2 regions of the Streptomyces dryopteridis genome follow, and region 2 is predicted to be linked to the other one. Evidence: riboswitches for the same ligand, from Rfam matches in the RefSeq annotation. Region 2 holds a riboswitch; the other holds the start of a gene.
What was found. Region 2 has a riboswitch for glycine ahead of gcvT (glycine cleavage system aminomethyltransferase GcvT). Riboswitches for the same ligand answer to the same signal wherever they lie in the genome.
Positions count from the first base shown of each region.

Region 1: another riboswitch for glycine. It lies ahead of gcvP (aminomethyl-transferring glycine dehydrogenase); the one in region 2 lies ahead of gcvT (glycine cleavage system aminomethyltransferase GcvT).

Region 1 covers NZ_CP187113.1:5,554,338-5,569,461, forward strand. Annotated here, with positions in the region: gene ACN20G_RS24005 (sugar phosphate nucleotidyltransferase) at 1-1,411, shown strand, start outside; gene ACN20G_RS24010 (DUF881 domain-containing protein) at 1,508-2,446, shown strand; gene ACN20G_RS24015 (small basic family protein) at 2,443-2,775, shown strand; gene ACN20G_RS24020 (DUF881 domain-containing protein) at 2,784-3,617, shown strand; gene ACN20G_RS24025 (FHA domain-containing protein) at 3,766-4,641, shown strand; gene ACN20G_RS24030 (MerR family transcriptional regulator) at 4,661-5,428, shown strand; gene ACN20G_RS24035 (bifunctional nuclease family protein) at 5,481-5,954, shown strand; gene ACN20G_RS24040 (MerR family transcriptional regulator) at 6,269-6,919, shown strand; gene ACN20G_RS24045 (DNA polymerase IV) at 7,008-8,486, shown strand; gene ACN20G_RS24050 (PRC-barrel domain-containing protein) at 8,514-8,912, opposite strand; glycine riboswitch at 9,036-9,134, shown strand; gene gcvP (aminomethyl-transferring glycine dehydrogenase) at 9,338-12,223, shown strand; gene ACN20G_RS24060 (DUF5999 family protein) at 12,327-12,533, opposite strand; gene ACN20G_RS24065 (hypothetical protein) at 12,795-13,406, opposite strand; gene ACN20G_RS24070 (glutamate-cysteine ligase family protein) at 13,915-15,124, shown strand, end outside.
Region 2 covers NZ_CP187113.1:1,475,239-1,490,362, forward strand. Annotated here, with positions in the region: gene ACN20G_RS05900 (ABC transporter ATP-binding protein) at 1-28, opposite strand, end outside; gene ACN20G_RS05905 (ABC transporter ATP-binding protein) at 1-1,059, opposite strand, end outside; gene ACN20G_RS05910 (ABC transporter permease) at 1,086-2,087, opposite strand; gene ACN20G_RS05915 (ABC transporter substrate-binding protein) at 2,310-4,085, opposite strand; gene ACN20G_RS05920 (ABC transporter permease) at 4,218-5,210, opposite strand; gene ACN20G_RS05925 (enhanced serine sensitivity protein SseB C-terminal domain-containing protein) at 5,871-6,611, opposite strand; gene ACN20G_RS05930 (enhanced serine sensitivity protein SseB) at 6,698-7,435, opposite strand; gene ACN20G_RS05935 (AAA family ATPase) at 7,524-8,282, opposite strand; glycine riboswitch at 8,480-8,579, shown strand; gene gcvT (glycine cleavage system aminomethyltransferase GcvT) at 8,742-9,857, shown strand; gene gcvH (glycine cleavage system protein GcvH) at 9,949-10,332, shown strand; gene glyA (serine hydroxymethyltransferase) at 10,516-11,772, shown strand; gene ACN20G_RS05955 (APC family permease) at 12,034-13,710, shown strand; gene ACN20G_RS05960 (L-serine ammonia-lyase) at 13,893-15,124, shown strand, end outside.

The sequences.
Region 1 (15,124 bases), 4.1 Mb from region 2:
GACGATCGAGGCCGGCGCCTTCGTCAACACCTCCGTCATCTGGGAGTCCCGCGGCCAGGCCCACCTCTTCGGGGCGCGCGGGGTCTCCGGCATCCTCAACGTCGAGATCACCCCCGAGCTCGTCGTCAAACTCGCCGGGGCGTACGCCACCACCCTCAAGAAGGGCGCCATCGTCACCACGGCGCGCGACCACTCCCGAGGCGCGCGCGCCCTCAAACGCGCCGTGATCTCCGCGCTCCAGGCCAGCGCCATCGACGTGCGCGACCTGGAGAACGTGCCGCTGCCCGTGGCCCGCCAGCAGACCGCCCGCGGCAGCGCCGGCGGGATCATGCTGCGGACCTCGCCCGGGGTCCCCGACTCCGTCGACATCATGTTCCTCGACGAACGCGGCGCCGACCTCTCCCAGGCACAGCAACGCAAACTCGACCGGGTGTACGCCCGCCAGGAGTACCGGCGCGCCTTCCCCGGCGAGATCGGCGACCTGCAGTTCCCCTCCAGCGTCTTCGACTCCTACACCGGGTCCCTGCTGCGGCGCGTCGACACAACCGGCATCGCCGACGCCGGCCTGAAGGTGGTCGTGGACGCCTCCAACGGCAGCGCCGGGCTCGTTCTGCCCAGCCTGCTCGGGCGGCTCGGCGTCGACGCCCTCACCATCAACCCCGGGCTCGACGAGTCCCGGCCCACCGAGAGCGTCGAGTCCCGCCGCCGGGGCCTGGTCCGGCTCGGCGAGATCGTGGCCTCCGCCCGGGCCGCGTTCGGCGTCCGCTTCGACCCCGTCGGCGAGCGGATCTCGCTCGTCGACGAACGGGGCCGGATCATCGAGGACGACCGTTCCCTGCTCGTCCTCCTCGACCTCGTGGCCGCCGAACGCCGCAGCGGCCGGGTCGCCCTGCCCGTCACCACCACGCGGGTCGCCGAACAGGTCGCCGCCTACCACGGCACCCAGGTCGAGTGGACGACCACCTCGCCCGACGACCTCACCCGGGTCGGCCGGCAGGAGAACACCATCTTCGGCGGCGACGGGCGCGGCGGGTTCATCGTCCCCGAGTTCGGATCCGTCTTCGACGGCTCCGCCGCCTTCGTCCGGCTCATCGGGCTCGTGGCCCGCACCCAGCTCACCCTCAGCCAGATCGACGACCGCATCCCGCGCGCCCACGTGCACAAGCGCGACGTGCCCACCCCGTGGGCCGTCAAGGGCCTCGTCATGCGTCGCGTCGTCGAGGCCGCCGGGACCCGGACCGTCGACACCACCGACGGCGTGCGGATCGTGGAGGCCGACGGGCGCTGGGTGCTGGTCCTGCCCGACCCGGCCGAGGCCGTCACCCACCTGTGGGCCGAAGGCCCCGACAGCACCTCCGCCGAGGCCCTCCTCGACGAGTGGTCGACCGTGGTGGACGGCGCCGGCCGCTGAACCACCGGCGGCGCGCCGGGTGCCCCGGCCCGGGCCCGACGCGCCGCCCGCCCCCACATCCGGCGCATTGGGTGCGAGCCCCCGCGACGTGCGACGATGTGCGGCATGTCGCAGCCGTCCGAGCACCGGGACCCGGCTCCGTCCGGGACCACGGGCGGGCCCCGTTCGGCGCGCGGGCGCCTCGACGCCTCGATGTCCCTGCTCACCGACGCGATGCGGGACAGCCTCGACGCGGGCTACGCCGAGGCGCACGCCCGACGCGCCGCCGAGGGCCCCGCGTCCAAGGGCCGGACGGGCCTGCGCGGGCTGGCCCTGGGCGCCGGCGCGCTGCTCGTCGCCCTCGTGGTCACCCTCGGCGTGGAACACGCCCGCACCGCGGCCCCCACCCTCGCCAAGGAACGCGAGGAGCTCATCGACCGGGTTCGCGGGGCCGACGACCACGCCGACACCCTCGACCGCGAGATCGACGAACTCCGCGCCGATGTGGACCGGCGCAGGTCCGAGGCGTTGAAGGCGCACGGCGGCGACCAGGGTGCCCTGACGGCCCTGCTGGCGGGCGCGACCCCCGTGACCGGGCCCGGGATCGAGCTGACGGTGGACGACGCCAAGGGCGCGGGCTCCGGCACCGGCGGGCCGCGCGAGAACACCGGGTTCTCCGACTCCGGCCGGCTGCGCGACCGCGACATGCAGCGCATCGTGAACGGGCTGTGGGGCGCGGGCGCCGAGGCCGTCGCCATCAACGGCCAGCGGCTGACCGCGCTCTCCGCGATCCGGGCCGCCGGCGACGCGATACTCGTCGACAACCGTCCCCTGGTCCCGCCCTACGAGGTGCTGGTGATCGGGGACCCGAAGAAGCTCGGCACGGACTTCCCCGACAGTCCCGACGGACAGTACCTGCACGTCCTGAAGGAGAGTTACGGGATCCAGTACAAGATCACCGCGCGGGACGAGGTCACGTTGCCGGCCGCGTCCGGCCTGACCGTCCGTTCGGCAACGGCCGCCCCGGCGGCTCCAGTGGGGAAGGGTGCATCGTGATCGCGGTTCTGGGCCTGGTGGCCGGGGTGGTGGTCGGCCTGTTCGTGCGGCCGGAGGTGCCGGCGCTCGTGCAGCCGTACCTGTCGATCGCCGTGGTCGCCGCCCTCGACGCCGTCTTCGGCGGCCTGCGGGCCATGCTGGACGGCATCTTCGTCGACAAGGTCTTCGTGGTCTCGTTCCTGTCGAACGTGGTCGTGGCCGCCCTGATCGTGTTCCTCGGCGACCAGCTCGGCGTCGGCTCCCAGCTGTCCACCGGTGTGGTCGTGGTGCTCGGCATCCGGATCTTCTCCAACGCCGCCGCCATCCGCCGTCACGTCTTCCGGGCCTGAGGCCGCCGATGAACGAACCACGCGTCCCCGGACCCGAGCCCGTCGACCCCCGGTCGGCCTGGGCCTCCGGTTCCGTGCCCGCCGGCCCCGAACCGGAACCGCCGCCCGGCGAACCGCCGGCGCCGGACGGCCGACGGCGGCTGGCCGGCGCCCTGTGGCCGCCGCGGATCAGCCGTTCCCAGGTGATCGTGGCCCTGTTGCTGTTCACCCTCGGGCTGGGCCTGGCCATCCAGGTGCGCTCCACCAACGAGTCCGATCCGCTGCGCGGCGCGCGGCAGGAGGACCTCGTGCGGATCCTCGACGAGCTCGACGGCCGCACCAAGCGGCTGGAGGAGGAGAAGCAGGGACTGGAGGCCCAGCGCAAGGAGTTGGAGACCAGCTCCAACCAGGCCGCCGAGGCGCGCCGCCAGAACGTCGAGAAGGAGCGCCAACTGGGCATCCTGGCCGGTACGGTGGCGGCCGAGGGGCCCGGGATCACGCTGCGGATCTCGGACCCGGCGAAGAAGGTCGAGGCCGACATGCTGTTGGACGCCGTCCAGGAACTCCGCGCGGCCGGCGCGGAGGCCATCCAACTGAACGACGTGCGGCTGGTGGCCGGGTCCTATTTCGCCGGTTCGGGCGGAGAGGTGACGGTGGACGGAACCGCGATCGCCCGGCCGTTCGTGTTCCGGGTCATCGGCAGGCCGCAGGACCTGGAGCCCGCTCTGAACATCCCCGGGGGCGTCGTGCAGACCCTGGAGAAGGAGCAGGCCACGTCCACCGTCGTCCGCTCTGCGAAGATCGTCGTGGACGCCTTGCGGCCTGCGGAGCAGCCTGACTACTCTCGGTCGTCATCGCCGTGAGGCGGGACGGTCGAGGGAGTGGCCCGCGCGGGATCGTGCCCGCGGGGGGTCGACGCACCGAAGAGGCGGTGCGTGGTGGAAACTGTCCGGTGGTCGCGGACGTTGTCAGAATGTCCGGGTCGGCAGGTGTGTGTGACGAAGGTTCGTCCTGCCCCACGGGCGGGTCTGTTTCGGTCAAGGGGAATCGCCCGTGAAGTTGTTTGAGAAGTTGTTCGGCAAGAAGAAGCGTGAGGAAAGCGGAACGGCTCGGCATCGCGCCGGCCACGGTTCCGCCGAGGACCAGGGCGAGCGTCCCCTGTTCCGGGACGAGGTGGCGGGCACCGGAGGGCATCCCGGAGGACACGCCGCGTCGACGGTTGACCCCGCCGGTTCCGGACGCATAGGTTTCGGTGAACCATCAACCTCAAGTGCGGGTGGAGGGTTCACGCCCGACCCGTACGCCACCCATGCCTCCGCGGGAGCACCGCGGCACGAGGAGCCGTCCATGTCGGCCGTGCAGGTCTGCAGCAGGTGTGGTCACCGCAGTGACGCGGTGAGCCGGTTCTGCTCCAACTGCGGTGCTCCGCTGCGGCCGGGTCTGACTCCGGAGCGCGCTTCGGAGACCACGTCCACCATCTCGATCTCGGGTCTCGAGGCATACGAGGCCGAGGCGACGGGTCAGCACCTGTCCCCCTCGCTCTCCCCCGAGGCCGAGGCCGCGGTGAACGCGCTGCCGCCCGGCTCCGCCCTGCTGATCGTGCGGCGCGGCTCCAACTCCGGCAGCCGCTTCCTTTTGGACGGCGACCTCACGACCGCCGGTCGACACCCGCAGAGCGACATCTTCCTGGACGACGTCACCGTCTCCCGGCGGCACGTCGAGTTCCGCAGGGTCGCCGGCGGCGGGTTCACCGTGGCCGACGTCGGCAGCCTCAACGGCACGTACGTCAACCGCGAGCCCATCGAGACGGTCGGCCTCCACAACGGCGACGAGGTGCAGATCGGCAAGTACCGGCTCGTCTTCTACGCGAGCCTGCGGAGCATCTGACCCGGAAGGGGTCCGATCCATGCTGCGTACACCGACAGGCGGTGCCGGCAACGGCACCGCCGGCTCGGCCGGCCGTCTGGTGAGCATCGGCACGGTGCTCACCAGGCTCCGCGACGAGTTCCCCGAGGTCACCATCTCGAAGATCCGCTTCCTGGAGGCGGAAGGGCTCGTGGAGCCCAGCCGGACCCCTTCGGGGTACCGCAAGTTCAGCGCCGAGGACATCGAGCGACTGGCCCGGATCCTGCGCCTCCAGCGGGACCACTACCTCCCGCTCAAGGTGATCCGGGAGCAGCTCGACGCGATCGACCGGGGCGAACGGCCCCGGGTGCCCGCCCCGGCCGCCCCCGGCGACGCGGAGGCCCCCGGCGGGCCCGAGCGGGGCGCGGGCGTCGTGCTCGGCGTCGTGGAGAACCCCACCGTGGCCCGGATCGGGCGGGCCGAACTGCTCGCGGCCGCCGAGGTGGACGAGGAACGGCTCGCGGAGTGGGAGTCCTACGGGCTGGTCGCCGAGGACGCCGTCGGCGGGTTCGACGCCGACACCGTGGTCGTGGCCCGGCTGTTGGCCGATCTCGGCCGGCACGGCCTGGAACCCCGGCACCTGCGGGCCATGAAGGCGGCCGCGGAACGCGAGGCGGGGCTCGTGGAGCAGCTCGTGGCACCGTTGCGGCGGCACCGCAACCCCCAGACCCGCGCGCACGCCGAGGCGCACACCAAGGAGCTCGCGGGGCTGTCCGTGCGGCTGCACGAGGCCCTGGTCCGGACCGCTCTCGGGGTGCGGCTGCACTGAGCAGCGGCAATCCGACTACCCAAACCCTCCGTGCACGGCCTAGGGTTGCTGTGTGAACGAGCTCGACGTTGTGGGTGTCCGGGTCGAAATGCCCTCGAACCAGCCGATCGTGCTCCTGCGTGAAGTGGGAGGCGATCGGTACCTCCCCATCTGGATCGGACCGGGCGAGGCGACCGCGATCGCCTTCGCCCAGCAGGGCATGGCACCGGCCAGGCCGCTGACGCACGACCTGTTCAAGGACGTGCTGGAGGCGCTCGGCGAGGAGCTGACCGAGGTCAGGATCACGGATCTGCGGGAGGGCGTGTTCTACGCGGAGCTGGTCTTCGCCAGTGGCGCGGAGGTGAGCGCGAGGCCCTCCGACGCCATAGCGCTGGCGCTGCGCACGGGGACGCCGATCTTCGGCAGCGAGGGGGTGCTCGACGACGCGGGCATCGCGATCCCGGACGAGCAGGAGGACGAGGTGGAGAAATTCCGCGAGTTCCTCGACCAGATCTCGCCCGAGGACTTCGGTACCGGAAACCAGTGACCAACGGTCGGTCCTGCCGGCGCCGCGTGGGGCCCATCGGAGAGCCGGTCACCCTCGGTGAGGGGATCCGGCCCGGTGGGCCCGTTCCGTGTTCGCAGCGTGACGGCGGGTGGGGAACTCGTCGGGACACCCCGTCCGGGGACGCGTCGCGGACCCGGAATTCACGGCCCATTCGAGTAGCCTTTCCCCGAAATGAGGCACGGGAAACCACTCTCAGGGTGATTGTCACTCGGCACGGCGAGTGTGGCGATCGTTGACGCACCCCTGGTGACTGCCTACCGTCGATGTGGCAGGTCAAGGACGGAGGGTCGGGCGTGAGGATCACGGGCGACGGTACGACCGGGGGCACCCCCGTGCGCGGCGGGGGCGGGCCGTTCCCGCGGCACGGCTCCGGCTCCGACCCGGCGCGCCGCGGGCCGGACGAGGACGCCGCCGACGCGGCGGACGGCGGAGAGGGCGGCGAGGAGCCCGCCGAACTGATCGGCTACCGGGGCCCGACGGCGTGCGCCGCCGCCGGCATCACCTACAGACAGCTGGACTACTGGGCCCGCACGGGTCTGGTCGAGCCGAGCATCCGGCCCGCGCACGGCTCCGGCACCCAGCGGCTCTACGGCTTCCGCGACGTGGTCGTGCTGAAGATCGTCAAGCGCTTCCTGGACACCGGCGTCGGGCTGCAGAACATCCGTACCGCCGTGCGCCACCTCCAGGCCCGGGGCTTCGCCGACCTGGAGCGGGTCACGCTGATGAGCGACGGGGCCACCGTCCACGAGTGCACCTCCCCCGATCAGGTGGTGGAGCTCCTCCAGGGCGGCCAGGGGGTCTTCGGGATCGCGGTGGGCGTGGTCTGGCGGGACGTGGAGGCGGCCCTCGCGCAGCTGCACGGGGAGCGCGTGGACACCGGGGAGACCCTGATCCGGCCGAATCCGGCCGACGAGCTCGCGGCCCGCCGCAACCGGGCCGGCTGAGTCCGGGGAACCCGAACGCGCGAGCGGTGTCACGTGTGCTCGCACGTGAGTGCGCCCGATTGTCGGTGGCATCGGGCAGCATCGGGGGGTGAGATCCGCGCCGACCATCCTGCACCTCGACATGGACGCCTTCTACGCCTCGGTGGAGCAGGCGGCGAAGCCCAGCCTGCGCGGGAAGCCGGTGATCGTCGGCGGGCTCGGACCGCGCGGGGTGGTGGCCACCGCCTCCTACGAGGCCCGGGTCTTCGGGGTGCACTCGGCGATGCCGACCGCCCAGGCCCGCCGTCGCTGTCCGAACGGCGCCTACCTCGTGCCCCGGTTCGAGCTCTACCGGGCGGTGAGCGACCGTGTGATGGGGCTGCTGCGCGAGCTGTCCCCGTTGGTGGAGCCGCTGAGCCTGGACGAGGCGTTCGTGGACCTGGAGGCCGGCGGGGTGGCCTTCGACGAGCCCTCGGCGCGGCGGGTGGGGGAGGAACTGCGGGCCGCGATCCTGGCCGCGACCACGCTCAGCGGCTCGGTGGGGCTGGCCGGGTCCAAGATGCTGGCGAAGGTGGCGTCGGAGGAGGCCAAGCCGGACGGGCTGCTGCTGATCGCGCCCGGGACGGAGCGGGAACTGCTGGCGCCGATGTCGGTGCGGACCCTGCCCGGGGTCGGGCCGGCCACCGGCGAACACCTGCGGCGGGCCGGGATCACCCTGGTGGGCCATCTGGTGGAGGCCGGGGAGGACGAACTGACGCGGATGGTGGGGCGGGCCCACGGGCCGGCCCTGTACCGGATGGCGCTGGGCCTGGACGACCGGCCGGTGGTCGCCGAACGGGACGCGAAATCGGTGTCCGTGGAGGACACCTTCGACGTGGACCTGCACGATCGGCTGCGGATCCGGGCGGAGGTCGCGCGGCTGGCCGACCGGTGCGTGCGGCGGCTGCGGGCCTCGGGGCACTCGGGGCGGACCATCGTGCTGAAGGTGCGGCGCTACGACTTCTCCACCCTGACCCGCTCCGAGACCCTGCGCGGGCCCACCGACGACCCCGTGGTGGTGCGGGAGGCGGCGGCGCGGCTGCTGGAGGGCGTGGACACCACGGGCGGGGTGCGGCTGCTGGGGGTGGGCGTCTCGGGCCTGGCCGACTACACCCAGGAGGACCTCTTCGCGCAGGCCCTCGGGGAGCGGGAGGAGGAGGCCGCGGCGGAGGCGGCGGCCGCCGAGCCGGAACCGGCCGAGGGGGCCGGGACGGGGGCCGAGGGCGCGGAGGGCGAGGCGCCGGACGGGCCGCGAGAGCTGCCCGGGGCCCCCGGGTCCGACGTGCGGCACGCGGTGTACGGGCCGGGGTGGGTGCAGGGCAGCGGGCACGGGTGGATCACCGTGCGCTTCGAGCGGCCCGGTCCGGTGCCGGGCCGCTCGCGGACCTTCCGCACGAGCGATCCGGAGCTGTCGGCGGGGGAGCCGCTGCCGCTGCCCGACGCCCGGGGGCCGGCGGTCCCGTGGGCGCCGCCGACGGAGAGCGGGGAGAAGTCCGGGGACGTTGCGCCGGACGGGGCCGAGGGGGCCCCGGGGGCGGTCGGGGCCTGAGGGGCGGGGCGGGTGAGCCGCCGCCCCTCAGCCGTTCCTGGGGTCCTCCTCGGGCATCCGCCCGAAGTCCCGGTCCCGGCCCGGTCCGACGGGCGGCGGGGCGCCGCCCGGCAGGGTCACGTCGAGCCCGTAGTGGTGGTAGAGCTGCAGCTCCTGCTCGGGCGAGAGGTGCCGGCCCACCCCGAAATCGGGCGCGTCCCGGATCAGGGAGCGTTCGAAGGGCACGTACAGCGTGTCGCCCACCAGTTCGCTCGGCTCCAACGGGACGAACGCGTCCCGGCTGAAGATGCCGGTGCGGACGGCGGCCCATTCGGGCACCCCGGTCGCGTCGTCGAGGTACACCTCGTCCACGGTGCCGATCTTGGCCCCGTTGCGGTCGAACGCCTTGCGGCCGATCAGGCTGCGCGGATCGATGTCGGTCTGCACGGTCCCTCCAACGGGTCGCAACTCCTCCGTTGTGACCACAAAACGGCATTTCCGGGGGGTGGGCCACTCGACCGACTCCCGAGTGGGGCCCCGAACCCCGCTGGTAGGCTGGGTCACGGCTGTCGACCCTGTGCGGGAGAGTCCTCCGTTCGAACCTGACGGAGGCGCCGAAGGAGCAACTCCTCCCCGGAATCTCTCAGGCAGACGTACCGCACGGACGAGGCCACTCTGGAAAGCAGGGTCGGGGGTCGACCGCGCCGGTGGCCGGTTCCCTTTCCTCACCGACGGTGAAAGCCGGCGCGTCCCGGGCGACCCCCGAGCGCACCGGTGAAGCTCTCAGGTCGAGATGACAGAGGGGGAGGCCGTTCGGGTGCCCGCGCCGTGGTGCCCCTCGCAGGTCGTACAGACCCAGGAGGCCTCCGTACATGACCGCCAACCGCATTTCGCTCACCCAGCTTGAGCGAGGCATCCCCTTCGAGCAGCGCCACATCGGCCCGGATGCCGAGGCGCAGGCGAAGATGCTCGCCCAGGTGGGCTACGGCTCCCTGGACGAACTGACCGCTGCCGCGGTCCCGGACGTGATCAAGAGCGCCGAGGCGCTGAACCTCCCCGGTGCCCGCACCGAGGCCGAGGTGCTGGCCGAACTGCGCTCGCTCGCCGACCGCAACCAGGTGCTGACGTCGATGATCGGCCTCGGCTACCACGACACCTTCACCCCGCCGGTGATCCTGCGGAACGTGATGGAGAACCCGTCCTGGTACACGGCCTACACCCCGTACCAGCCGGAGATCTCCCAGGGCCGCCTGGAGGCCCTGCTGAACTTCCAGACGGTCGTGGCCGACCTCACCGGCCTGCCCACCTCCGGGGCCTCCCTCCTCGACGAGGGCACCGCCGCCGCCGAGGCCATGACGCTGGCCCGCCGCGTCGGCAAGGTCAAGGGCGGGGTCTTCCTCGTGGACGCCGACGCCCTGCCCCAGACCATCGCCGTGATCGAGACCCGCGCCGAGCCCACCGGCATCGAGGTCGTCGTCGCCGACCTGTCGGCCGGCATCCCCGAGGAGATCGCCGAGCGCGGGATCTTCGGCGCGCTGATCCAGTACCCCGGCGCCTCCGGCGCGGTCCGCGACATCAAGCCGCTGATCGACCGCGCGCACGAGCTCGGCGCGATCGTGGCCGTCGCCGCCGACCTCCTCGCCCTGACCCTGCTCACCTCGCCCGGTTCCCTCGGCGCGGACATCGCGGTCGGCACCACCCAGCGCTTCGGCGTCCCCATGGGCTTCGGCGGCCCGCACGCCGGCTACATGGCCGTCCAGGCCAAGCACGCCCGTTCGCTGCCCGGCCGGCTCGTCGGCGTCTCGGTGGACGCGGACGGCAACAAGGCATACCGCCTGGCCCTCCAGACCCGCGAGCAGCACATCCGCCGCGAGAAGGCCACCAGCAACATCTGCACCGCGCAGGTCCTCCTCGCGGTGATGGCCGGCATGTACGCCGTCTACCACGGCCCGGACGGCCTCAAGGAGATTGCGCGGCGCACCCACCGGTACGCGACCCTCCTCGCGGCCGGCCTGCGCGCCGGCGGGGTCGAGCTCGCGCACGAGGCGTTCTTCGACACCGTCACCGCCGTCGTCCCCGGCCGCGCCGACGCCGTGGTCACCGCCGCCCGCGAGGCCGGCGTGAACCTGCACCGCGTGGACGCCGACCGCGTCTCGATCTCCTGCGACGAGACCACCACCCGCGCCGCCCTGACCGCCGTGTGGGGCGCCTTCGGCGTCACCGCCGACGTGGCCGCCCTCGACGAGAGCACCCCCGAGGCGCTGCCCGAGGCCCTGCTGCGCGCCGACCAGTACCTCACCCACCCGGTCTTCCACCAGCACCGCTCCGAGACGGCCATGCTGCGCTACCTGCGCCGACTGTCCGACAAGGACTACGCGCTGGACCGGGGCATGATCCCGCTCGGCTCCTGCACCATGAAGCTCAACGCCACCACCGAGATGGAGTCGGTGACCTGGCCCGAGTTCGGCCGCATGCACCCCTTCGCCCCGATCGAGCAGGCCCAGGGCTACGCCACGCTCATCACGGAGCTGGAGGAACGTCTCTGCGAGGTCACCGGCTACGACAAGGTCTCGATCCAGCCGAACGCCGGTTCGCAGGGCGAGCTCGCGGGCCTCCTCGCCGTCCGCGCCTACCACCGCGCCAACGGCGACGAGCAGCGCACCGTCTGCCTCATCCCCTCCTCCGCGCACGGCACCAACGCGGCCAGCGCCGTCATGGCCGGCATGAAGGTGGTCGTGGTCAAGACCGCCGAGGACGGCGAGGTGGACGTCGCCGACCTCACCGCCAAGATCGAGCTGCACCGCGAGGAACTCGCCGTGCTCATGATCACCTACCCCTCCACGCACGGGGTCTTCGAGGAGCACGTCGCCGACATCTGCGCCCGGGTGCACGAGGCCGGCGGCCAGGTCTACGTGGACGGCGCCAACCTCAACGCCCTGGTCGGCCTCGCCAAGCCCGGCCACTTCGGCGGCGACGTCTCGCACCTGAACCTGCACAAGACCTTCTGCATCCCGCACGGCGGCGGCGGCCCCGGCGTCGGCCCGGTCGGCGTCCGCGCCCACCTCGCGCCCTTCCTGCCCAACCACCCGCTCCAGCCCACCGCCGGCCCCGAGACAGGCGTCGGCCCGATCTCGGCCGCCCCCTGGGGCTCCGCCGGCATCCTGCCGATCTCCTGGTCCTACGTCCGGCTGATGGGCGGCGAGGGCCTCAAGCGCGCCACCCAGGTCGCGGTGCTCGGCGCGAACTACATCGCCAAGCGCCTGGAGCCGCACTACCCGGTGCTCTACACCGGCCCGGCCGGGCTCGTGGCCCACGAGTGCATCGTGGACCTGCGCCCGCTCACCAAGGCCACCGGCGTCAGCGTGGACGACATCGCCAAGCGCCTGATCGACTACGGCTTCCACGCCCCGACCATGTCCTTCCCGGTGGCCGGCACGCTGATGATCGAGCCCACCGAGTCCGAGGACCTGACGGAGATCGACCGGTTCTGCGACGCGATGATCGCGATCCGCGCCGAGATCGAGAAGGTCGGCTCGGGCGAGTGGCCGGCCGGGGACAACCCCCTGGCCAACGCCCCGCACACGGCCGCCGCGCTCGGTGGCGACTGGGAGCACGCCTACACGCGGAACGAGGCGGTCTTCCCCGGCGGCGTGAACGCGGCCGAGAAGTACTGGCCGCCGGTGCGCCGGATCGACGGCGCGTTCGGCGACCGCAACCTGGTCTGCTCCTGCCCGCCCCTGGACGAGTACGAGGGCTGAGCCGGCCCCCGCGCGCGGGTGAGGTGACGAAGGGCGGGCCGGGGACGGTGTCCCCGGCCCGCCCTTCGGCGTTCGGTCCTCGGGCGGCGCGCGAGCGGCTCGCTCAGGCGGCGGTCGCCACCCCGGCCGCGATCAGCGGCCGGTGCGGGGCGAACACCCGCCCGTCGGGCAGCAGGCCCCCGGTGTCCTCGAAGAGCAGGACGCCGTTGCACAGCAGGCTCCACCCCTGTTCGGGGTGACCGGCCACGGTGCGGGCGGCCTCCCGGTCGGTGGACTCGGCTGACGGGCAGGCTGGCTGGTGCTGGCACATGGCTGCGTTCTTTCGCTGCGTCGTGGACTGTGTGCTACGGCTCGGTACGTCTGACATCGCCGTCCCCCAGGGTCACCCCCGCGTCGACGCGGGGAGCGGATGCTCAGTCTTCCCCCAAGACAGGCCGTTCGCAGGGATTTCCCGCCGGCTGTCCTCACAGAGTCAGGACGCGTCACCCTCGCGGGCGGTTCGACACCGCCCACCGGTCCCTTCGGATGGTTCCGGCCGGCCCGAACGGGCCGGCCGGAGGGTCCGAACGGGTCAGGCCGCCGCTTCGCGCGCCAGGGCCTCCCGCGCGAGGGCCGGCGGGGCCAGTCGATGGGTCATCACCGGCAGCAACTCCGAGACCGGGTGCGGCCGGTGGGCCGCGATCCCGGGCGGCGCCGGGGCCAGCGGCACCAGCAGATCGGCCGGGGCGGGCAGACCGGCCGCCGGGTTGGCGTTCACCGCCCCGTGCAACCACAGGGTCAGCATGTACAGCTCCGGTACGGACAGCAGTCTGGGCTGCACGTCGCGTCCGAGGGACTCGGCCTGGCGCAGGGCCCGTTCGGTGGAGGCCACGTAGGGGCCCTCGAAGAAGTGCGAGAAGACCCAGCCGTCGGGGGTCAGGCGGGTCTCGGCGGCGGCCACGTACCGGTCCCCGCCGCGGATCAGGAACCGCCACCCCACCAGACGGGTGCGCGGCGGACGACCGTCCGCGCCGGCCGTGACGCGGTCCAGCACGTGGACGGGGAGCGGGAGTTCGGGGGTGAGTCGGCCTTGGAGGGCACGCAGGGACGGCGTGTGGGCCTCGTGGACCGCGGTGGGCGAACCGAGGGCGGCGAGGACGCCGCGAAGGGCGGCGGCGGGGGCCGGGGGGAGGTGCAGCGGCATGATGACGGGTCGCCTCTCACTGTGGGAGACCGGTGGAGCGGGGCAGGGGCGTGCGGGGGTGCGGACGGCGCTGTCGCGTTCCGGGGTCAGAGGGGGCCGGGAGGGGCGATGGCCGCGCTCCCACTCTCTGCCTCGTGGTGCGGAGTTTATACGACATGTGTTCACGCGGTGTTTCCGGGGGCTGTCCCGGCCATTGCGAACCAGCCGTTCACCGTACCCGCTGACGTGGATTTCATGCCCGGTGCGTGCGGAAGTCACGCCCTGACCTCGGAGGTTACCGGACGTGTCGATCGCTGGAAAGGGGCCGAATTCCGAAGCGGGCACATCCGGGCGGGAATTGCGTCTTGCCACATGCCGGATGAATGTGCCGACGCGCCGTCTCGGCCAAACCGGCGCGCGCCGGTGGCCCGGGGCCCCGATCGGGCGTTAGGGATCACCGGGGCGGGGCATCATCGACCGTGACGCGCGCCCCGGGTCAGCAGGGGAGCATCCGAGGAGGGACGCCTCGATGGGGGAGAAGGTCGTGGCAGGCGGATTCGACCTGTCCGATCGGCAGCGGTATCGGCGCAAGCTCCACGAGTGTCTGGAGGGGCTGGAGCGACTGCTGGCGGAGAAGAGGTTCGATCGGCCCAAGAACATGATGGGGCTGGAGATCGAGTTGAATCTCGCGGGTGCGGACGGACTGCCGAGAATGCTGAATGCGGAGGTGCTGGAGCGTATTGCGAGCTCCGATTTCCAGACCGAACTCGGAATGTTCAACCTGGAGGTCAACATACTCCCGCACCGTCTCGACGGCAGGGTTTTCGACCGACTCGCCGAGGAGATCGGCACCGGTATCGGATACGCGCACCGACAGGCCGCCGAGATCGACGCCGGCGTGGTCATGATCGGGATCCTGCCGACGTTGGCGAGCGAGGACCTCGTGCCCGCGAACCTGTCCGCCGTGGACCGGTACGCGCTGCTCAACGACCAGATCCTGTCGATGCGGGGGGAGGACTTCACCCTCGACATCGACGGGGTCGAACGCCTGGAGTGCACCTCGGGCTCGATCGTGCCCGAGGCCGCGTGCACCTCCGTGCAACTGCACCTGCAGGTCACCCCGGGCCGGTTCGCCGACGTGTGGAACGCGGCCCAGGCCGCCGCCGCCGTGCAGATAGCCGTCGGCGCCAACTCCCCGTTCCTCTTCGGGCGGGAGCTGTGGCGGGAGTCCCGGCCGCCGCTGTTCCAACAGGCCACCGACACCCGCCCGCCGGAGCTCCAGGCCCAGGGGGTCCGGCCCCGGACCTGGTTCGGGGAGCGCTGGGTGGACTCGGCGCGCGAGCTGTTCGCCGAGAACGTGCGCTACTTCCCCGCCCTGCTGCCCATCTGCGACGAGGAGGAGCCGCTGCGGGTGCTCGACGCGGGCGGGGTGCCCGCGCTGCGCGAACTCGTGCTGCACAACGGGACCGTCTACCGGTGGAACCGGCCCGTGTACGGGGTCGTGGACGGGGTCCCGCACCTGCGGGTCGAGAACCGGGTGCTGCCGGCCGGCCCGACCGTCGCCGACGTGGTGGCCAACGCGGCCTTCTACTACGGTCTCGTGCGCACCCTGGCCGACGAGCCGCGCCCGGTGTGGGGACGGCTGCCGTTCGCCGAGGCCGAGGCGAATTTCGACGCCGCCTGCCGGTACGGCATCGAGGCCCGGCTGCGGTGGCCGCGCCGGGGCCGCTCGGGCGGGC
Region 2 (15,124 bases):
CAGCTTCGGCGCAATCTCTTCGGTCCAGATCCGGGTCCGCTGCCCGGCGTCCATGTGGCATGCCGACCAGTGCCCGGTCTCGGTCTCGGCCAGCGCGGGCCGCTCGGTGCGGGTCACGTTCCCCTCCGGCAGGTCGGCGTAGGGGCAGCGGGGGTTGAAGGCGCAGCCGCTCGGGATGTTGATGAGGCTGGGCGGGGAGCCCTTGACCGGGATCAGCCGCTCGGTCTGTTCGCGGTCGATCCGGGGCATCGAGCCGAGCAGCCCCCAGGTGTAGGGGTGCCGGGGCTCGTAGAACACCTTCTCGGCGGTGCCGCGCTCCACGCACCGGCCGCCGTACATCACGAGGATGTCGTCGGCCATCTCGGCGACCACCCCGAGGTCGTGGGTGATCATGATGACGGCGGAGCCGAACTCGCGCTGGAGGTCCCGGATCAGGTCGAGGATCTGGGCCTGCACCGTCACGTCGAGGGCGGTGGTCGGCTCGTCGGCGATCAGCAGCTCGGGGTTGTTGACCAGCGCCATCGCGATCATCGCGCGCTGGCGCATGCCGCCGGAGAACTCGTGCGGGTAGGCGTCCACGCGCTTGCCGGGCTCGGGGATGCCGACCCGGTCGAGCATCTCCACCGCGCGCTTGCGGGCCGTCTTCTTGTCCACGTCGTGGTGGGTGCGGTACGCCTCCACGATCTGGTGGCCCACCGAGTAGTACGGGTGCATCGCAGACAGCGGGTCCTGGAAGACCATGGCCATCTTGCGGCCGCGCAGCCGGCGCACCGCGTCCGGGTCGGCGGTGACCAGGTCCTGCCCGTCGAGCAGCACCTCCCCGGAGATCCGCGGCCGGTTGCGGACCTGCCCGGCCCGGTGCAGGCCCATCACGGCCAGCGAGGTCACCGACTTGCCGGAGCCGGACTCGCCCACGATGCCGAGGGTCCGGCCGCGCTCCAGGTCGAAGGAGAGCCCGTCGACGGACTTCACCAGGCCGTCGTCGGTGGGGAAGTGCACCTTGAGGTCACGGACGGAGAGGAAGGCCCGCCCGTCGGCGTCGCCGCCCTGCGCGGGCACGAACGGGGGCGGGGTCGGGTTGTCGGTCACGAGAGCCTCACGCGCGGGTCGATGACGGCGTACAGCATGTCCACGATCAGGTTGGCGGCCACCACGAAGAACGCGGCGAAGAGGGTCACGCCCATGATCACCGGCAGGTCGCCGGCGCTGATCGCGGCCACGGCCGCCGTGCCCAGGCCCTGGAAGTTGAACGTGGTCTCGGTCAGCACCGCGCCGCCGAGGAGGCCGCCGAGGTCCAGGCCGAACATGGTGACGATCGGGGTGAGGGTGGAGCGCAGCGCGTGCTTGCGGATGACCACGCCCTCGGTGAGGCCCTTGGCCCGCGCCGTGCGGATGTAGTCCTCCCCCATCACCTCCAGCATCGTGGCCCGGGTGATGCGCGCGTAGGTCGCGGCGAACAGGAAGGCGAGGGTCACCCACGGCAGGATCAGGCTGTTGAGCCAGGCCGCCGGATCCTCGCTCAGCGGACGGTAGTCCGAGACCTCCAGCCAGCCCAGGCCGTAGACGAAGATGGCCGGGGCCACCATGCCGGTGAAGAAGATGGGCAGCGAGACGCCCGCGAGGGCGCCGACCATCACGGTGCGGTCGATCATGGTCCGGCGTTTGAGGGCCGAGATCACGCCGGTGGCCACGCCCGCGATCACCCAGATGACCGCCGCGCCCAGGGCCAGCGAGAGGGTGACGGGGATCCGGTCGAGCATCAGCTCCCACACCGGGGTCTCGTTCTTGAACGAGTACCCGAAGCAGGGGGCCGGGCAGTGCGTGACCTCGCTGCCGGTGTCGTAGTCGCGACCGGCCACGATGCCCTTGACGAAGAGCAGGTACTGCTCGGAGATCGGCTTGTCGAAGCCCATCTTGACGCGGATGCCCGCCAGGGCCGTCTCGTTCGTCTCGCGACCGGCGTACATCAGGGCCGGATCGGAGCCGGTGATCTTCGGCACCGCGAAGAAGATGCCGAAGGTGACCACGGAGACCACCAACAGCGTGGCGACGACGTTGAACAGTCGCCGTATGAGGTAGACGAGCACTGCAGTCGGCCGCCGGACGGGCGCCCGGCCCCGGGTGGGGGCCGGACGCCGCCCGCGGCCTTCACCTGCCCTTCGGACTAGCGCATGTGCGGTGAAGGCGCGAGGCAGAACCCCGCTGGGCTGCGGTCCGCCTCCGGGGCGACCCGCGCGCCGCCCGGTGGGGCGGGGGCGCGGGTCCTCCCGGTCGACGGTCGGGGGCGCGGGCCGGGGCCCGGGACCCCGTTACTTCTTCGAACCGCCGGCGATGCCGATGGTGGCGAGGTCGATCTTGCCCATCGACTCGTTGAAGTAGACGTTGGTCAGCCGCGGGTTGTGGTAGACGAATGCCTTGTCGAAGTTGATCGGCAGGTAGAGCGCCTTCTCCATGACCTTCTTGTTGATGTCCGCGTAGATGGCCGCGGCCGCCTCCGGGCTCGCCGCGCCGGCCGCCTTGTCGAACAGTTCGTCGATCTCCTTGTCACGGAGCTCGGTGTAGTTGTTGTTGCCGTTCGGCAGGATGAACGCGGAGTCCACCAGCGGCTGGAGGAAGCCCGCGCCGGAGTTGTAGTCGGCGCCCCAGCCCATGACGATGATGCCGTAGCCCTTCTTCTTCACGTTCTCGGGCGAACCGATCACGGAGGAGGAGAGCTTGCCGTCGAACTGGTCGATCTTGGCCTTGATGCCGACCTTGGCGAGCGATGCCTGGAGGGACTCGGCCGTCTTCACCTCGGGGGCGCGGTTGTTGCGCACGGCGATGGTGGTCTCGAAGCCGCCAGGCTTGCCGCACGCGGCGAGGGCCGCCTTCGCCTTGTCCTCCTGCGGCTTGCCCGCGGTCAGACCGAAGGGGTCGTACTTCTTGTCCGAGCCGGGCACGCCGGGCGGCAGCATGTTCGCGCCGAGGTCACCGGAGGTCGGGCCGCCGCGCGCGGTCTGCAGGGACTTGGGGTCGGCCGCGTAGATGACGGCCTTGCGGCACTCGATGTTGTCGAAGGGCGCGACCGTCTGCGGGAAGGCGAAGTAGCGGATGTAGCCGGTGAACGGGTTGTCCGCCGACGCCTTCAGCTTCGGGTCCTTGAGGACCTTGTTCTTGCCGGCCTGCTGCATGCCCGTGCCGTCGACGGCGAGGTCGATGTCCCCGCTGATCAGGCGCTGGTCCATGTCGTCGGGGTTGGTGGTGTACGTGTACGTGACGGTGTCCGGCAGGGCCGTGCGGATCTTGTCCGTCTTCGGGTCCCACTGGTCGTTGCGCACGAACTTCGCGCCCTTGGAGGCGGTGAAGCTCTCGATCTTGTACGGGCCCGTGGCCACCGGCTTGTTGGTGTACGTGGCCCCGTTGTCCTTGGCCTTGGGCACCGGCGAGGAGGTCGGCATGGCCAGCAGGTACGGGAAGTCGGAGTTGGCGGTGGCCAGGTTGAAGACGATGGTCTTGTCGTCGGGGGTCTGCACCGACTTCAGGCCCAGCTTGTCCGGGTCGGTGTCCTTGTAGGGGCCCGGGTACTTCTGACCCTGGTCGAGGATGTCGATCAGGTACGTGGGACCGCCGGAGAGCACGTCCTGGGCGAAGGTCCGCTCGATGCCGTACTTGACGTCCTTCGAGGTGATCGGCGTGCCGTCCTCGAACTTGACGCCGTCCTTCAGCTTGAGCGTGTAGGTCTTGCCGTCGTTGCTGACCACGGGCAGGGCCTCGGCGAGGTCGGGCACGACCTTGGTGCCGTCCTTGCCCGGCTTGCTGTCGTAGGCCAGCAACTGGCGCACGTAGAGCCGCTGGAGGTTCCAGACCCAGCCGTAGTAGGCGCGCGCCGGGTCGAGGTAGTCCACGTCCTGCGGGCTCCACAGCCGCAGGTCGCCGCCCTTCTCGGTGGACGGGTTGGCCACGGCGTTCACGGCCGCGTCGAATCCGGGACCCTTGGGGGCGCCCTTGGAACCGCCGTCGGAGTCGCCACCGCCACACGCGGTGGCGGTCAGGGCGAGGGCGGCGGCGACGGCGGTCGCCGCGAGCACCTGCTTTCTGCGGATCACGAGCGTTCAACCTCCTGGGATGACACGGGTGTCACGGCCCGCACACGGGGTGTCGGGCGTGGGTGGTGCGGACGGAGCGTGCGGGGGGTGCGTGCGAGGGGTGCCGCCCGGCCCCGGAAGGCCGGGGGAGGGTCAGTTGCCCTTGGGGTCGAGGGCGTCGCGCAGCCCGTCCCCGAAGAGGTTGAAGGCGAGCACGGTGACGAAGATCGTCAGGCCGGGCACGATCATGTACATCGGGTCGTCCTGGTACACCGGGACGGCGTCGGCGAGCATCTTGCCCCAGGAGGCCGTCGGCGGCTTGACGCCGGCGCCGAGGAAGCTGAGGGCCGCCTCCGTGAGGATGTTTGTCGGGATGATCAGGGTCGCGTAGACCAGGATCGGGGCGACCAGGTTCGGCAACAGCTCCTTGATCAGGATGTGTCCGCGCCCGGCGCCGAGGCTGCGGGCCGCCTCCACGTACTCGCGTTCGCGCAGCGAGATCGTCTGGCCCCTGACGATGCGTCCGATGTAGGGCCAGCCGAAGAAGCCGATCACGAGGATCAGCACGCCCATCCGCACGCCCGAACCCTCGAACCCCCAGATGGAGTTGGGGACCACCGAGACCAGGGCGATGGTGAACAGCAGCTGCGGGAAGGCCAGCAGCAGGTCCATGACCCGGCTGATGAGGCCGTCGACCCAGCCGCCGAGGAAGCCGGCGAGGGCGCCGAGCAGGGACCCGATGACCACCGAGACGAAGGCGGCGAGGAAGGCCACGACCAGGGAGATCCGGGCGCCGTAGACGATCCGGCTGAACACGTCGCGCCCGTTGGTGGGTTCGACGCCGAACAGGTGCTCCGAGCTCATCCCGCCCCAGGCCCCGAGCGGGGTGCCCAGGTCCGGGTCGAGCAGCTCCTCGTGGAACTCGTTCGGCGGGTGGCCGAGCAACTTGACGATCAGCGGCGCGAAGACCGCGACGAGGATCAGCAGGATCACGACGATGCCGCCGGTCAGCGCGATCTTGTCGCGCTTGAGCCGGGTCCAGGCGATCCGGCCGGGCGAACGACCTTCGATGGCCTTGGCCGGAACGTCGGCCACGACCACCGGGGCGGGCGTTTCCGCGCTCGTGTCGTGCAGTGGTGCCGTCATCGTGGTGGGGACCCCTCTCGGCCGACGGGTGCGTCGGCCCATGCCCGCCGCGCGGGGCGGCGTGGTGGTGCGGCGTTGGTGCGTGGGTGCGGGAGGTGCGTGGTGCGGGACGCGGGTGCCCCGTGCGTCGTCCTCGGCAGCGGGGCGCGCCGGGGACGGGCGGGGCGTGGTGCGGTGGTGCCGGTGGTACGGGCGTGCAGGCGGTGCCGTGGTGCGGGCGGTGCGAACGTGCAGGCGGTACGGGTGGTGCCGGCGGTGCGTGTGGTGCGCGGGAGCGGTCCGGAGGGCCGGTGCGCGGGACTCGTGTCGACTTCTCGACGTGACCCACCGCTCTTGGGTGGGGAGTCTTCATGCCTGCCCGGAGCAACCACCAGAGCCGCCCGCGAATGGATGCCCAACCGTAATATCCGGCCCCGGTCCCCGGTATCCGAACGAAGGGGTCGGCTCAGCGGAGCAAGAGCGGTCGTTCGGCCCCAATCGGACATCGGCGTCGAGCCGGGCGTGCGGGGCGCGTTCGGGCACGCCGCGAGCGGTGCGGACCGTTGGTTTCCGGACATGACGGAGGCCGCGGCCGACGGTGGGTCGGCCGCGGCCTCGGGCGCGCGTCTCGGGATGCGGGCAGCGGCCCGCGCGGTGCCCCGGCGGTCCGGGGCGGGGGTGTCACCAGCCGGGGGCCTGGCCCTCGCGGTCGTAGAACGGGCGGGCCTGGGCCCGCATCCACATGGCCACCGGGTCGTGTTCGTCGCCGAGGGCGACGGTGCACACGGGCACCCCCTCCGGAACCACGCCCACGGACTGGCGCATCATCTCGCGCACCGATTCCAGGGCCGGAGCGGAGGCGTCGTAGAGGTCGAGGCCGACGGCGAGGTACGCCTGGCCGAGGGCGGGTTGCACCCAGGCGCGGCGCAGCGAGCGGACGGCCGGGGTGCGGTGGGCGTGCTGGGCCAGCAGGGCGTAGAACCGGGGCAGTTCCAGGGCCGGGTCGGAGAGCCGCAGCGGTCCGGCGGGCATCCGGTCGAGGCCGGTGGCGATGCGGCGCAGGTCGGCCCAGGGCACGCCGACGCCGCCGCCCCGGGCGTGCGGATTCAGCCACAGGCCCCAGCGGTCGGGGTAGAGGGCGCGGGCGATGTCGCGGCCGGTGACCACCTCGTACTCGCGGCTCCAGCCGCTGGCGTCGAGTTCGCGCGGGGAGGTGACGCAGGGCGCGTAGCCGAGCCCCTCGACCTCCATGCCGCCGTACTGCGCCTCCGGGGAGCCGGGGCGGCCGTGCCACAGGAGCATCCACAACCGGCCCTCGGCGAGGGCGCCGAGCAGCCGCTCGTACCCCTCCCAGCCCCCGGGGGTCACCTGACGCATGGCGTCCTCGACCTGTCCGGCCGCGGCCGTGCCCGACGCACTCACCCGGTACCCCTCTTCGTCCGCCCGTCGTCCCACACACGCGCCCGGGCACACACGAGTGCCCGGGAACGAGTCCAGCTTAAGGCGCGCTACCGCTGGTGGAAGGGGCGTACGCGCGACCCGAGCCAGTCGGTCATCGGATCGCGGACCGCGTCGAGGTCCACGAGCTGTACCGGCCAGGGGGCCGGGACCCGGCCCAGGGCGCGGCCGAGGGCGTCGAGGGCGAGTTCGCGCAGGTACGGGTCGGGGCCCTCGAAGCGGACGCCGACGCACAGGTTGGCCTCGTCCCCCTCCACCGAAACCAGGCAGCGGTGGGCGACGAGGATGCCGGGCAGGGCCCGGAACTCGGCGCTCGCCGCGTTCAGGAACTCGACCGGGTCCTCCTGCCAGTACGGCTCCCAGAGGCGGACCCGGCCGCCGCCGGGCCCGTCGAGTTCGGTGCGGTCGGCCCGGCACAGCAGGGCGACGGCGGGCGGCGGCAGCGGGACGCCGACCACCCCGTCGGGGTTGACGGCGATGCCGAGCTGCGGCGGCAGGCCGCGGGCGAATTCGACGGCGGGGGCGACGGTGAAGCCCATGTGGTCGCCGACGCAGATCCGGAACTGGCTCTCGGAGCTGTAGACGGGCACGTAGGGCAGGCCGCCGATGTCCATCGTGGGGAGGGTGAGCGAGGGGCTCTGCGGGCCGCCGCCGGCGGGCAGCGGGACCCACACGTGGGCCCGGGCCAGGGCGGCGACGATCCGTTCGCCCGCGTCGGGGCGCTCCAGGTTCTCGCCCAGCACCTGTTCCAGTTCGTTGGCGGGCCAGCCGCCGCCGTCGCCGAGCATGTGGTCCTCGTTCTGTCGTGTGCCGGCGTGCCCCGGTCGGCGCGCGCGGCCCGGTCGTGCGTGCCGCCTCCGAGGCTAACCCGCCCCGTCAGGGACGGAATTCCAGGGGGCCGAGGCCGTCGGCGGCCCGGCGGTCCACCAGCAGGGTGGAGGCGCAGCCGGGCGGGACCCGGCCGGCGCGGGCGGCGGCGAGGAGCCGTCCGGTGGCGGCCCGGTGCCGGGCGAAGGCGGCCGCCGAGACCCCGCGGCCGCGGGCGGCCTGGCCGGCGAGGGCCTGGGCCGGGTCCACGTCGAGCAGCAGCAGGTGCAGTTCGCGCCCGCGCCGGCGGGCGGTGCGGGCGAGCAGGGCGCGCACCCAGCTGTGGGTGCCGCAGTCGTGGACGACGAGGGAGCGGCCGGTGCGCAGGGCCCGCCACAGGCCGGCGTAGTGGGCGAGCCGGACCAGCGGGCGGTAGACCTCGTAGGGGAGGCCGGCCGGGATCCGGCGTTCCCAGCGTTCGCGGGTGTCCTGGGAGTCGACGACGCGGCCGGCGGGCACGGCGCGGCGCATCAGGGTGCTCTTGCCGCCGCCGGGCAGGCCGGAGACGACGATCAGGTCGCCCTCGCGGAAGCCGAGCGGGCCGGGGACGCGCCCGCGCAGGTCGCGGACGGGGCCGGCGGGCCGGGGTCGGGCGTGGGCTTGCGCGGGCACCCCGGGCACCGGTTCACGGTCCGTCACGGCGCGCGCCGTCGGGTCCGCCGTGCGCGCCGTCTCCCCCTCGGCCTCGTGTCGTTCCTCGGTCGCCGTCCGAAATCCCCACACCGTGATCGCCTCCCCCGTCTCAAGGGTCTTTCGACCCTCTCCCATCAAATGTAAAGGGACGGTAATGTGCCGCCCCCGGTTCCCCGTCTCGTACCCATCCGGCCCCCCTCGGACCCGGGTCGCCCGCAGTGCCCCGATTCGCCCGAAACCGTTTTCGGCCCGGACCCCCACGGGCGGGTCCGGCGTGCAATGATGTGCGCGAGTCGGCCCGGCCGGCTCGACCCAATTGCATACCGGCCGCTTGAATCCGCGCGGGAGAGTTCCGGGCACCTGTGGTGTGCCGGGCGCCGAAGGAGCAAGACCCTCCCTTGAATCTCTCAGGCCCCGCACCGCACGGATGAGGCAGATCTGAAAAGCGAGCGCCGCCCCTCGGGACGCGCGCTCCACCCAAGGTGCAAGCCGTGGCGCGACACGCCCGGCGAACCTCTCAGGTTCCGATGACAGATGGGGAGGATCGTCCTCGTCACGTCCTGTCGTCGCCTTGGCATTTTGGGAGCCCCACCCATGAGCAACGCCCCCCGTCTGACCGCCCTCGACGCGCTGCACCGCTCGCTCGGCGCGACCATGACCGACTTCGCGGGGTGGGACATGCCGCTGCGGTACGGCAGCGAGCGCGACGAACACAACGCGGTGCGCACCAAGGCCGGTCTCTTCGACCTCTCGCACATGGGCGAGATCACCGTCACCGGCCCGCAGGCCGTGAACCTGCTGGACTTCGCGCTGGTCGGCAACATCTCCACGGTGGGCGTGGGCCGGGCCCGTTACACCCACATCTGCCGGGCCGACGGCGGCATCCTCGACGACCTGATCGTCTACCGCCTCGGCGAGACCGAGTACATGGTGGTGGCCAACGCCTCCAACGCGCAGGTGGTGCTGGACGCGTTGACCGAGCGCGCGGCCGGCTTCGAGGCCGAGGTCCGCGACGACCGCGACGCCTACGCGCTGATCGCCGTACAGGGCCCCGAGTCCCCCGGCATCCTGGCCTCCCTCACCGACGCCGACCTCGACGGCCTGAAGTACTACGCCGGTCTGCCCGGCACCGTGGCCGGGGTGCCGGCGCTGATCGCGCGCACCGGGTACACGGGCGAGGACGGCTTCGAGCTGTTCGTGGCCCCCGAGCACGCCGTGGAGCTGTGGCAGGCGCTGACGAAGGCCGGCGAGGGCGTCGGCCTGGTCCCCTGCGGCCTGTCCTGCCGCGACACGCTGCGCCTGGAGGCGGGCATGCCGCTGTACGGGCACGAGCTGACCACCGAACTGACCCCGTTCGACGCGGGGCTGGGCCGGGTCGTGAAGTTCGAGAAGGAGGGCGATTTCGTGGGCCGCGCCGCCCTGGAGGCCGCCGCCGAGCGCGCCGCCGAGCGGGCCCCGCGCAAGCTGGTCGGCCTGGTCGCCGAGGGCCGCCGGGTGCCCCGCGCGGGCTTCCCGGTGGTCGCCGACGGCGTGGTGATCGGCGAGGTCACCTCGGGCGCCCCCTCCCCCACCCTCGGCAAGCCGATCGCGATGGCGTACGTGGACGCGAGCCACGCCGCGCCCGGGACGGCCGGTGTCGGCGTGGACATCCGCGGTACCCACGAGCCCTACGAGGTCGTGGCCCTGCCGTTCTACAAGCGTCGGAAGTGACGCCGGCGGGCCCGTCGCGTCCGTCACATCCGTCTCGTCCCACGGGACCGTGGTTCACCAGCACTCCCCCGCGTACAGGAGAATTCAGCTCATGAGCACCCCGCAGCAGCTTCGTTACACCGAGGAACACGAGTGGGTCACCGAGGGTGACGCCGAAGGCGTCGTCACGGTCGGGATCACCGAGTTCGCCGCGAACGCCCTCGGCGACGTGGTCTACGCCCAGCTGCCCGCCGTCGGCGACACCGTGACGGCCGGCGAGACCTGCGGCGAGCTGGAGTCCACCAAGTCGGTCAGCGACCTGTACGCCCCGGTCTCGGGCGAGGTCGTGGCGGCCAACGAGGAGGTCGTGAACGACCCGGCGCTGGTGAACACCTCCCCCTTCGAGGACGGCTGGCTGTTCAAGGTGCGCGTGGTGGAGGGCGGCGAGGACAAGCTGCTCACCGCCGAGGCGTACGCCAAGCTCACCTCCGGCTGAGTCCGCTTTCCTCGGCCTTCCCGGCACCACCCCGTCGCGCGCGGGGCGGCCGGCCCCGGCTCTCGTCCCGGGTCGGCGCCCCCCGCGCGACGCGCCCGCCCGGGACCGCACCCCCGGCGCGGCGGGTCGGGCACCGGGCGCCCGATCGACAGCGATGAACCAAAACATCCCAGGGAGCCCCTGATGTCTGTTCTGAACACCCCTCTGCACGAGCTGGACCCGGACGTCGCCGCCGCCGTCGACGCCGAGCTCGCGCGTCAGCAGTCCACCCTGGAGATGATCGCGTCGGAGAACTTCGCTCCGGTCGCCGTCATGGAGGCCCAGGGCTCGGTGCTCACCAACAAGTACGCCGAGGGCTACCCGGGCCGCCGCTACTACGGCGGCTGCGAGCACGTGGACGTGGTCGAGCAGATCGCGATCGACCGGATCAAGGCCCTGTTCGGCGCCGAGGCCGCCAACGTGCAGCCGCACTCGGGCGCGCAGGCCAACGCCGCCGCGATGTTCGCGCTGCTGAAGCCGGGCGACACGATCATGGGCCTGAACCTGGCCCACGGCGGTCACCTGACCCACGGCATGAAGATCAACTTCTCCGGCAAGCTCTACAACGTGGTCCCGTACCACGTGGACGAGACCGGCCAGGTGGACATGGCCGAGGTCGAGCGCCTGGCCAAGGAGTCCAAGCCGCAGCTGATCGTCGCGGGCTGGTCCGCGTACCCCCGTCAGCTCGACTTCGCCGCCTTCCGTCGGATCGCCGACGAGGTCGGCGCGTACCTGATGGTGGACATGGCCCACTTCGCCGGCCTGGTGGCCGCGGGCCTGCACCCCAACCCGGTGCCGCACGCCCACGTCGTGACCACCACCACCCACAAGACCCTGGGCGGCCCGCGCGGCGGCGTCATCCTCTCCACCCAGGAACTCGCCAAGAAGATCAACTCCGCGGTCTTCCCCGGCCAGCAGGGCGGCCCGCTGGAGCACGTGATCGCGGCCAAGGCCGTCTCGTTCAAGGTCGCCGCCTCCCCCGAGTTCAAGGAGCGCCAGGAGCGCACCCTGGCCGGCGCGAAGCTGATCGCCGAGCGCCTGGTGCGCGAGGACGTCAAGGCCGTGGGCGTGGACGTGCTCTCGGGCGGCACCGACGTGCACCTGGTCCTGGTGGACCTGCGCAACTCCGAGCTCGACGGCCAGCAGGCCGAGGACCGCCTGCACGGCATCGGCATCACCGTCAACCGCAACGCGATCCCGAACGACCCGCGTCCGCCGATGGTCACCTCCGGCCTGCGGATCGGCACCCCGGCCCTGGCCACCCGCGGCTTCGGGGACGAGGACTTCGCCGAGGTCGCCGACATCATCGCCGAGGCCCTCAAGCCGAGCTACGACGCCGAGGCCCTGGCCGCCCGGGTCTCCGCCCTCGCCGCCGAGCACCCGCTGTACCCCTCGCTCTGAGCCCCGCGCGCCGGGGCCGGCAGCGGGCCGTACGGGCCCGCCGCCGGCGCCGGCGCGGGGAGCGGCGTGACGGTGCGCACGCGGTCGGTTCCGGCACGGGGCCGTTGTCCACAGGGGTCCGAGCCCCTCGTGACGATGGTCCCGCGGTCCTGCTGCCCTTTGCCCGGTCTTGACCCGGTGTGCGGCACGTAGCCTCCAGGTAAGGATCCGCGGCAACGGAGCCCACGCCACGTTTCCCCCTCAGGACGGACACGCCCTCCCATGGACATGAGCGCAGCGAATCGCAAGGGCCTCGGGCTCTTCGCGCTGATCATGATCGGTATCGGTTCCATCTTCGGCTCCGGCTGGCTCTTCGGCGCCGGCACCGCCGCCCAGGTCGCCGGCCCCGCGGCCCTCGTCGCCTGGGTGATCGGCGCGGTCTTCATCGGCATGATCGCCATGTCGTACGCGGAGGTCGGCGCCGCCTACCCCATCCCGGGCGGCATGGCCCGCTACGGCCACCTCTCGCACGGCCCGGTGCTCGGCTTCGTCACCGGCTGGGCGGTGTGGATCGCGGTGGCCTCGCTGATCCCGATCGAGTCCATCGCGGCCACCCAGTACATGTCCTCGTGGAGCTTCGGCTGGGCCAAGGACCTCGTCGACCCGGCCTCGCACCACCTGACCGGCTCCGGCATGGTGGTGGCGCTGCTGCTGACCGTGCTGCTGTGGCTGTCCTGCTACTGGTCGGTGCAGCTGCTGGCCCGCGTCAACGCCGCCCTGACCCTGGTGAAGTTCGCGATCCCGGTGCTCGCCGTGATCGCCCTGATCGCCTCCGGCTTCCACGTCGAGAACTTCAGTGCGCACGGCGGGTTCGCCCCGCAGGGCTGGACCGCCGTGCTGACCGCGGTCACCACCTCGGGCGTGGTCTTCGCGTTCAACGGCTTCCAGGCCGTGGTCAACCTCGGCGGCGCCGCCAAGAACCCCGGCCGGGCCATCCCGATCGCGCTCGCCGGCGCCCTCGGCCTCGGCCTGGTCATCTACCTGGCCCTCCAGGCCGCCTACCTCGGCTCGGTCCCGCCCGAGCACCTCGCGCAGGCCGGCGGCTGGTCCGGGGTCAACTTCAACTCCCCCTTCGCCGAGCTCGCCAAGCTGCTGATGATCCACTGGGTCGTGGTGATGCTCCAGTTCGGCGCGTTCATCTCCCCGGCCGGCTCCAACATCGCCAACGTGGCCTCCGCCGCTTACATGGTCCGCAACCTGGCCGAGACCGGCTTCTTCCCGCGCCGGCTCAAGGACACCCACCCGGTCTACGGCACCGCCCGTCCCGCGATGTGGCTGAACCTGGGCTTCTCGGTGCTGCTGCTGGTGACCGTCGGACACAGCTGGAAGACCCTCGCGCCGGTGATCTCGGCCGCCATGGTGATCTCCTACCTGATCGGCCCGATCGCGGTCGGCGTGTTCCGGATCACCAAGCCGGGGCTGCGCCGCCCGTTCCGACTGCCGATGGCCGGCCTGCTGTGCCCGCTGACCTTCGTCTTCGCCGCCCTCGCCCTGTACTGGTCGAAGTGGCCGAACACCGGCGTGGTCACCGCCCTGGTGCTGCCCGCCGCCCCGATCGCGATGCTGGTGCTGATGCGCCGGGGCACCCGCAACCTGGCCCGACAGTGCGCGCCCGCCGCGTGGATCGTGGTCTTCCTGATCGGCCTGTCCCTGATCTCCTGGCTCGGCGACCCGGCCTTCGGCGGCCGGGGCCTGGTCTCCGGCGGGCTGGACGCCGTGCTCGTCGCGGCCCTGGCCCTGGGCACGTACTTCTGGGCGGTCCGCGCGGGCGTCCGCGCCCACCACGCCGGTCTGCCCGGCCCGGAGCCCGTGATCGAGGGCGCCGAGCCGACCCCGGCGGCCTCCGAGTCGGCCACGAGCCCCGCCCGTGAGGATGCCGGTGCGCTGACCCACGCCTGAGGTCACCCGCCTGGCGGGCGGCGGACCGGGCACGTGATCCGTGACCGGTCCGCCATCCTCCCGAGACCCGCGACGGACGAGCCGTTCACGCACACGCGATAGGCTCGTCCGTCGGGACAAAATCCGCGAAACACCACCTCTCCTGCCCCTCCCACCCACGAGCAGACAAGGGAGTCTCCCCCGTGGCCATCTCCGTCTTCGATCTCTTCTCGATCGGCATCGGTCCCTCCTCCTCCCACACCGTGGGCCCGATGCGCGCCGCGCGCATGTTCGTGGCCCGACTGAAGAAGGACGGGCTGCTCGCCCAGACCGCCTCGGTCCGGGCCGAGCTGTACGGCTCCCTCGGCGCCACCGGGCACGGCCACGGCACCCCCAAGGCCGTCCTGCTCGGCCTGGAGGGCCACTCCCCCCGCACCGTGGACGTGGAGAGCGCCGACGACGAGGTGGAGCGGATCCGCTCCACCGGTCGACTGCGCCTGCTGTCCACCGAGATAGGGGACGCCCACGAGATCGCGTTCCACGAGCCCACGCAGCTGATCCTGCACCGGCGTCGTTCCCTGCCCTACCACGCCAACGGCATGACCCTCTTCGCCTACGACGAGGCCGGCGCCCCGCTGCTGGAGAAGACCTACTACTCGGTCGGCGGCGGGTTCGTCGTCGACGAGGACGCGGTGGGCGAGGACCGCATCAAACTCGACGACACCCCCCTCAAGCACCCCTTCCGCACCGGCGACGAGATGCTCCGCCTGACCCGGGAGACCGGGCTGTCCATCTCCTCGCTGATGCTGGAGAACGAGAAGGCATGGCGCACCGAGGAGGAGATCCGGGCCGGGCTGCTGGAGATCTGGCGGGTCATGCAGGCGTGCGTCGGCCGCGGCATGTCCCGCGAGGGCATCCTCCCCGGCGGCCTGCGGGTCAAGCGCCGCGCGGCCTCCACCGCCCGGCAGCTGCGCACCGAGGGCGACCCGATGATGCACCGCTCCGAGTGGACCACCATCTACGCGATGGCCGTCAACGAGGAGAACGCGGCCGGCGGCCGGGTCGTGACCGCCCCCACCAACGGCGCGGCCGGGGTCCTGCCCGCCGTCCTGCACTACTACGTGAACTTCGTGCCCGGCGCGGACGAGGACGGCGTGGTCCGCTTCCTCCTCGCCGCCGGCGCCATCGGCATGCTGTTCAAGGAGAACGCCTCCATCTCGGGCGCCGAGGTCGGCTGCCAGGGCGAGGTCGGCTCGGCCTGCTCGATGGCGGCCGGCGCCCTGGCCGAGGTCCTCGGCGGCACCCCGGAACAGGTCGAGAACGCCGCCGAGATCGGCATGGAGCACAACCTGGGCCTGACCTGCGACCCGGTCGGCGGCCTCGTCCAGATCCCGTGCATCGAACGCAACGGCATGGCCGCCGTCAAGGCCGTCAC